One region of the Dorea sp. ICN-14282 genome, then DNA from elsewhere that is predicted to be linked to it. Evidence: riboswitches for the same ligand, from Rfam matches in the RefSeq annotation. Region 1 holds a riboswitch; the other holds the start of a gene.
What was found. A riboswitch is a leader RNA that binds a small molecule or an ion and turns the genes downstream of it on or off. The one in region 1 is predicted to bind cobalamin.
Positions count from the first base shown of each region.

Region 2: linked by a shared signal. The riboswitch ahead of WKT00_RS05815 (CobW family GTP-binding protein) and the one ahead of WKT00_RS00145 (immunoglobulin-like domain-containing protein) in region 1 are both predicted to bind cobalamin.

Region 1 is NZ_JBBKBH010000001.1:29,262-33,111, forward strand. It holds gene WKT00_RS00135 (superoxide dismutase family protein) at 1-6, shown strand, start outside; gene WKT00_RS00140 (CD0519/CD1768 family membrane protein) at 96-1,265, shown strand; cobalamin riboswitch at 1,360-1,547, shown strand; gene WKT00_RS00145 (immunoglobulin-like domain-containing protein) at 1,732-3,850, shown strand, end outside.
Region 2 is NZ_JBBKBH010000002.1:115,845-119,694, forward strand. It holds gene WKT00_RS05805 (uroporphyrinogen decarboxylase family protein) at 1-36, opposite strand, end outside; gene WKT00_RS05810 (uroporphyrinogen decarboxylase family protein) at 82-951, opposite strand; gene WKT00_RS05815 (CobW family GTP-binding protein) at 981-1,898, opposite strand; cobalamin riboswitch at 1,981-2,158, opposite strand; gene WKT00_RS05820 (zinc ribbon domain-containing protein) at 2,310-3,503, opposite strand; gene WKT00_RS05825 (YARHG domain-containing protein) at 3,517-3,850, opposite strand, start outside.

The DNA of each region.
Region 1 (3,850 bases):
AGTTAAAACGGCATTTGTATATTTTTCGTTTTTGTGTTATGATGGTTTTCGTCATTTTCTTAACGAGCAAATCAAATAGTACAGAAAGGAAGAATATGGAAAACAGAAAAACAAAAAACGCAGTCAGTTTAGAAACTTTTGTATTTCTTGTTCTGTTTGGAGTCGGAGCAGCCACCATCGGTATGACGATGGGGGGCGGAAATATGATGAAAACCCTGATGGCAACAGCGTATGAACTTCTTTTGGATACGGTGTTTAATATTATGGCAATTGCAGTCATTGCCGGAGCGCTTTCCGGAATTTTTTCGGAATTCGGGGTGATTGCACTTTTAAACAAACTTCTTTCGCCGTTGATGAAGCCACTTTATAATTTACCAGGTGCAGCGGCAATCGGAGTAATGACGACTTATCTGTCTGATAACCCGGCGATTTTAAGCTTGGCGGAGGATCGGAATTTTAAAAAGTATTTTAAGAAATTTCAGCTTCCGGTGCTTTGTAATCTAGGGACTTCTTTTGGAATGGGACTGATTGTCACAACATTTATGATTGGTCTGAATTCTGATGGAGAGAAGATCGGTCTTGCAGTTTTGATCGGAAATATCGCTGCAGTGATTGGAAGCATTGTCAGTGTCAGAATGATGATGCACTTTACAAAGAAGGAATTTGGAACGACGGAATATTGTATTCCTCTTGATAAGAATGAAAATATGGATGATCTGCTGAATAAGAGAGAAATTCGGGACGGCGGTGTTGGACGGCGCCTTTTAGAATCCATGTTGGAAGGTGGAAAGAATGGTGTGGATGTCGGCCTTGCGATTATTCCGGGAGTGCTTGCAATCTGTACCGTTGTAATGATTTTGACGAATGGTCCGTCTGCAGACGGGACATACACAGGAGCAGCTTACGAAGGTGTTGCACTGCTTCCGTGGTTGGGAGAAAAACTGGATTTTATTCTGAAACCATTGTTTGGATTTAGTTCTGCATCTGCGGTTGCAGTTCCGATTACTGCACTTGGAGCAGCTGGGGCAGCCATCGGACTGGTGCCGAATATGCTTGCTTCCGGAGCGGCTCATGCAAATGACGTTGCAGTATTTACCGCAATGTGTATGTGCTGGAGCGGATATTTAAGTACCCATGTAGCAATGATGTCTTCGCTGAAAGTCAGCAAGATGACAGGAAAGGCGATCGTCAGTCATACTATTGGCGGTTTATGTGCCGGAATTGTGGCAAATTTCCTGTTTCAGTTACTGTCTATGATCGGATAGAAGCTGTTCGAAAAACATATGGGAAGAATTTGTAAATGCCGAAAATTGGCATGAAAAAGTGAGAAAAGAATTTGACAGACGATGCCGAAGAAGATACAATAAAAAAGATACAGGTTCTGTATGTTACAGATGAAAAGGGAATGCGGTGAAAAGCCGCAGCAGCTCACTCTACTGTAAGGGATGGCGAACGCCAAAGACCACTGTCAGAATAACGTATGGCGGGAAGGTGGCAAGTAGATAAGAAACCCAAGCCAGGAGACCTGCCTGTAATTATTGTAAAATCTTTCGGTGAGGATAAGAGGATACGCAAAGGAAGAGGTCTCAGTTAAAAATATAGGAAAGAAGAGACATTCTTGTGATGTGTAGTGGTTGCCGAAAGGCAGCCATTTTTTTCTTTACAGAGAAAATCTGTGGGGTGAAAAGCAGCTCAATTCTGTTCTTCGTACGAAAGTAGAATGGAGAATCAATGAAAAAGAGAAGAGAGAAAAGAAAGAGGTTGTCAGGCCTTTTCCTTGCAGCACTTTTGCTGCTGGGAAGCGTGGCTAATGCAGGAAGTGTGCATGCTGGTGATCAGACGCTTACAGGCTATGGAATGACGGTGACACTTCAGATTGAAGGGTATGGCCGAACGGTAGAGCAGGGGATGAAGATTACGATGCCGGATACATACCACACCTTTGCAGACTATGGTCTGGAAGGAGTGCCGGAACCGGCAGAACCTGGTTATACGGTGCTGCACGTAATGGCGGAATATTGTGAACAGCAATATGGAGAAGGAACAGCACCGGACCTGATTCAGGCAGACGGGGGATACGTTTCAGGATTCCTTGATCTTCCGGAAGAGTCAACTTTAATGTTTCTTAGAAACCATGAAAGTCTACAGGTGGGAGCGCAGGAGCAGATGGTACAGGAAGGGGATCTGCTTTCTGTAGTGGATATCTGGGCGAGCAGTGATTGGTCATTTGGTGGCCAGTATGGGTGGTTTGCACAGGAAAATATGACGGCAGAAGCGGGAGAACCGGCTGCGATTCAGTTAAATACCACACCTCTGATGTGGAATGAAGCTTCCAATCCTTCTGGGGCAACCATTCAGGTGAAAAATGCAGACCAGGAAGTTGTGGCAGAAGGGAATACTGGAGCAGATGGAATGGCATCGGTGGTAGTTGCAGAAGCCGGAAGCTATACGGTGACGGCAAAGCGCCAGAATGCTTACTATGATAAAAAGGGAAATTATGCCTGGGATCTGGTTACGCCTCACGGAACACTGACCGTGACGCCGGGAGAGATGCTAACAGATGCAGAGGCTGTTAAACAGACGGTGGAAGCCTTGAATTTGGGCGATCTTAGCCAGGTGACGAAGGACTTAACTCTTCCGTTGGCAGGAAAGCAGGGAACGCAGATTACCTGGACGAGCTCGGATGAATCCTGTATTCGGATCGAAGGAGAGACGGGGAAGGTGACCCGTCCGACAGGAGAGGACCGAATCGTGACTCTGACAGCAGAAGTAAAGAGAGGCAGCGAAGTCGCTTCTAAAAAATTTGAGGCAACGGTGATAGGAACGGCGCTGTTTACAGAGCTTCATACAGATTATGGGAAGCTGGTTTATGAAAAGGGGATTCAAGAATATACCCTTTACGTGCCGGATGGCGTGAAAAAACTTTCGATTAGCGGAACAGCTGAAGAGGGTGTCAGTGTTGTAAAGTTGAAAGTACGAGGTGAAAAAGGCGAAGAAAAGACGGAGACGGTATTGGCGGTCGTAGATCCTAAATTTGAGAAAGAATCCTGGTTGGTGAATCAAAGTGGAGCAGAGCTGACACCACAGGATATCGTGATAGAAACCATGGGAGCTGTGGCTGGAACGGTTACGCTTCATGTGAAGCGCGGAAATCCGGCGGATCCACTTCCGGATCTTCCCCATGACTGGGGACAGCATTTGGGAAATCAGGGAAACAATGCCGTTATTTCTGTGGAAACTCCGGTGAAGGATGCAAATCTTATATGGAAAAGCAGCAACAAGGGAGATGCATTTTTTGGAAGTGCAGGATATCCGATCTTGGTAAATGAAAAAGTTTACGTGGCGAGAAACGAAGAAATACAGATGCTGGATAAGGCAACCGGCGAAGTAGTAAAAAGTACGAAGCTAAAGAAGCAGACCGGTTGGTATTCCTATATTTCATATGGGGATGGAAAAATTTTTGTTCCTCTGGCAGATGGAAGTGTACAGTGTTTTGATGCACAGACATTGAAGTCTTTATTTGTTACTAGTGTACCAGGGCTTGGACTTGGGTATCAGGGACTGAGTTCTGTCTGCTATGCAGATGGGAAAATCTATGTTGGCTATACCAACGGTGGAAATCCTGGATCCAGTCAGGGAGGTGTCGCTGCGTATGAGACTCTTGACCTTGTAAAAGAAGATGCGGAAGAGATTGTGGATCCTGTATGGGATTATCAGAATGGTGAAGGATTTTATGGAACCGGAGCTGTAGCGGCAGAACGTGGAGAAAATGCTTATATTGTCATTGGTGGTGATGATGGAAAAGTAATCAGTATTACTCCAAAAAACGGTGAGGTAAAGGGTGAACTCT
Region 2 (3,850 bases), on a different contig from region 1:
ACGTTCATTTGATGTCATCTCATCTCCTCTAAACATTTTACTTTCTCCTTTTCTCTTAATGTTTATTATATAGAACCACCTTTACCGGAGGACTACTTCTTTGAATTTTCCATTTTCAATATGGTAATCTATATTCTTAATACACATCTGTCCTGCAAACTTCACTTTCCCAAGCAATGAAATACAAGCTTCTCCATATCTCATAGATTCCCCAATCTCTACATTTTCGAATTTCGCTTTCTCAGTTCCCAAAAGAGAAAACGTTGTCTTTGGGCAAAGAAGAATCATCGTCTTGTCGTCTGCAATCCCCTCTACTTTCTTCATAAACTCATAAGTAAAAGCTTCCACAACCTGCTCTGCCATCTTAGGCCCTAGGATATTCACCCCACCAGAAGAATCCGCATAACTGATCAACTCCACACCATACTTTTTCGCTTCTTCCATGAATTTTAAAACTTCATTTCCAAGCTTCCAAAACACCTGCTTCATTACTTCTGGTTTCTTTCTCATTCCTTTGAATACATATCTTGCATCAATCAATACATTTAAAATTGTAAATGGACCAGACACTTCCAAAACCACATGCTCCCCCATCTCCCGAAGTTCTTTACACGCCAGCAACACCTCATGGATTCTGCCTGTAGAAAAATCAATCTCCGGCAAATTCAGAAGTTCTTCTACATCTGTATAGATATATTCTTTTGCTCTTGGTCCCGTCTTATCATTTCCATAATTAATAATGCCGCCCAAAGCCTCAGCCTCTACCGTATGACAAAATGGTAATTCACAAAACCCCGCGCCGTCATACTCCTTTAATGCTTTGGACAATTTTGCCATCGTATCCGCATGAAGATACGCATCTGGAAATGTAAGTCCCAGTCCTTCTGTCACCGCACCACTAATCCCCGCAGAATTATCATAGGTACAATTAAAATCTTTGATCTCTCTCATAGATTTCTCCCTCCTTCATTTACATGGATTTATTCTACCCCAAACAACTGTCTGACTTTCTCCTCATCCAAATCACAGCCAATCACAACTGCTTTTTCACTCAAATGCTTCCTTTCATCTGCCGGACATTCTTCATAAGAGAACGGCGTATATTCAAAATGAATTCTTTGTCCCGCCACACTTAAAATTCCCTTTGCCCGCAGAACCTGTCCTGCATCCTGGCACTTAAACGCATTCAATACCGCATCAAACTGCTCTCTTGAAAATTCCGACACTTCTTCTACCGCAACACTGGAAAAGACTCGCTCTGCCGGAAGCGCTGGTTTTGGATGACCGCCCGACATTTCTTCATAATCCTCCGCCGCGTCTACCAGTGTTTTTAATTCTTTTCTTCCAAATGTCCGATAGTCCTCACGACAGATCACCGCTTTCGGATTCTCCCCACAAATTTCATCAAGAAGACGATTCCATTCTTTTTCCTCCACTCCTTCCATATTCGTCGGCAGAATCAATCCCGCATGCTGAATCTGATCCAGGTAAAAATCTCCAAAATCTTCTCTGTACTCTTCAAAACTTTTCACATCTACCATGGCAATCAGCTTCGTAATCGTCAGATCAATACCTTCCTTTTCTCTTGCCTTCTGGCATGCTTTCACGATATCCGAAAGCCGTCCCACGCCGGAAGGCTCAATCACGATCTGATCTGGAGAAAACTTCTCTGCAATCTCTTTGATCCCCTGTCTAAAATCAATTGCTAAACTGCAGCAGATACATCCCGCATAAATTTCTCGCACTGGAATATCTTCCTGAATCAGTTCGCCGTCCAGTCCCACTTCACCGAATTCATTTTCAATTAACACCGTCTTCCCGGCAAGCGCTGGAAGATAGTGATTCAAAAATGTTGTCTTCCCAGCTCCTAAAAAACCCGATACCACCTGTACTTCCATTTCCTATTCTCCTTTATATTATATTCAATAAAAAAGGTGCAAAAAAAGACAGTGTATACACTGTCTTTTTCCCACCAAAAAAAAATCCATTTCATATACAGCAGGTTTCCTGACTTGATCTCTTCCTTAGATTCCGCCTTCCCTTTTCACAAAGTGGCTATCTGAAATCCTCGTCCTTCTTACAGTAGAGTGGGCTGTTTCGGATTTTCACCGAATTCCCTTTTAAACGCCTTCGCGTCACTATATATGATACACAAGTATCATATCATATATATTCCCGATGTATCCAATCGATAATTTCCATATAAAAAGTTTTTCTATTGTTATTTTCTATAAGCAAAAAGATAAGGAGCAAATCTTTCTGATCTGCTCCTAACTCTATTGATACTTTCTGTAACTTTTTCTTCAATTCTAATTATAGAATGGACTCAGATCAATGGAATACAACTTCCATCCATCCCCATCCTTAATATATCTTAACTTGCTGGACGCCTGACCTTCATCATTCTCAACTTCACCACTGTCCTCCCAGTAATAGTTGGTATAACAGTAGTAATAGTCTCCTTTTATCTCGACTTCAATCACGGACTGCTCTTCACCTTCTACTACTTTAGAGCTTGTCTCCCCATTGGATAAGGTATACTCATTCGGTACAATATCGGTATCGTCTCCATCAAAATTATAATCTCTGGCATGTTCAAACTCCTCAAGAGCATCTTCCTTGCCCTCATCAGCCATGTCTTCAAACACCTTCACATCGCTGAATCGCTGATTGGTAACAGCCCCCTTCATAATTTCCTGCCAGTCTTCCAGCGCCTGCTCCGTCACTTTTTCCAAGACCTTTTCATTGTAGCCGCTTTCCACCGGAACCGGCTCACCCTCAGTCGATGTAACCAGCATCTTGACCGGATCAATCTCTTTTCCTGTGACTTCCACATAGTGCGTTGGTCCAAAAACCGGCGAAATCGTATAGACATCCATACCTTCCATCTCATGTGACGGCTTTTCTGTGTCAGATACGTTGATCTTATCAACCAGAACTTTCGCCCCCTTCGGAACAGCAATGGAATACTTCTTGGTTACAAAGCCTTCCGCCTTTACCTTCCAGTTCAACCCTTTTCTCTTCAACTTCAAATCCATCTTTTCTTTGGATTTTCCAACATTATAACGCACGCTGATTTTCTGGCTGGAAAATCCTCCGGAACGCTTTGAAATATTCGTAATTTCAAAATCTTCCGCTTTCTCTCTTTCCTCTAGAGACTGCGCTGTTACAAACGCTTCCTTTGTCATAAAATCTCCGGACTCCTCTACCAGTATCGTGTCATAGAATCCGCCCCAGTTCTGTTCCAGCAACGTTTCCACGTAACGCTCTGCCACATGTTTTGCACTGTACTGCACATTGTAAACCACAAAAAAGATTACAATCGACACCAAAAGTACCGCCAGCTCTACTAACAGAATCTTATCTTTCTTTTCCCATGCCTTTTTTTCTTTTTTCTGAGGTCTGGAAAGAGGCGCCTCTTCGTGCTGGTTCAATCTCGCACCACACTTTTCACAGAATCCTGCTCCATCTGCATTTCTTGTTCCACATTCAGGACAAAACATCCTCTTTCACCCCCTACTCGTATTTTTTAATCATTTCGATATTAGCCTGCTCCACATCACTGAGTCTGGATGTAATATCTGCATCAAACTCCTGCGGTGATATGGTTCCATTATACCAGTCTTTGCTTTCAAAATACGCTTTTAAATCTTCATTTTCAAACATACGTCCATGTCTAGCAAAGATCTCATTTCTGGCCAAATACAAATCATAAGCAGACAATCCTGATACATCCGCATCCGTCAGTAGCTTTGTATCGCTGTCTGGCAAAACATAATCTCCAGATTCTGCTCCGGCGTTCTCCTTTTTTAACTCATTTTTCGCCGAAGATGCTCCGTCCTGTGTAAAC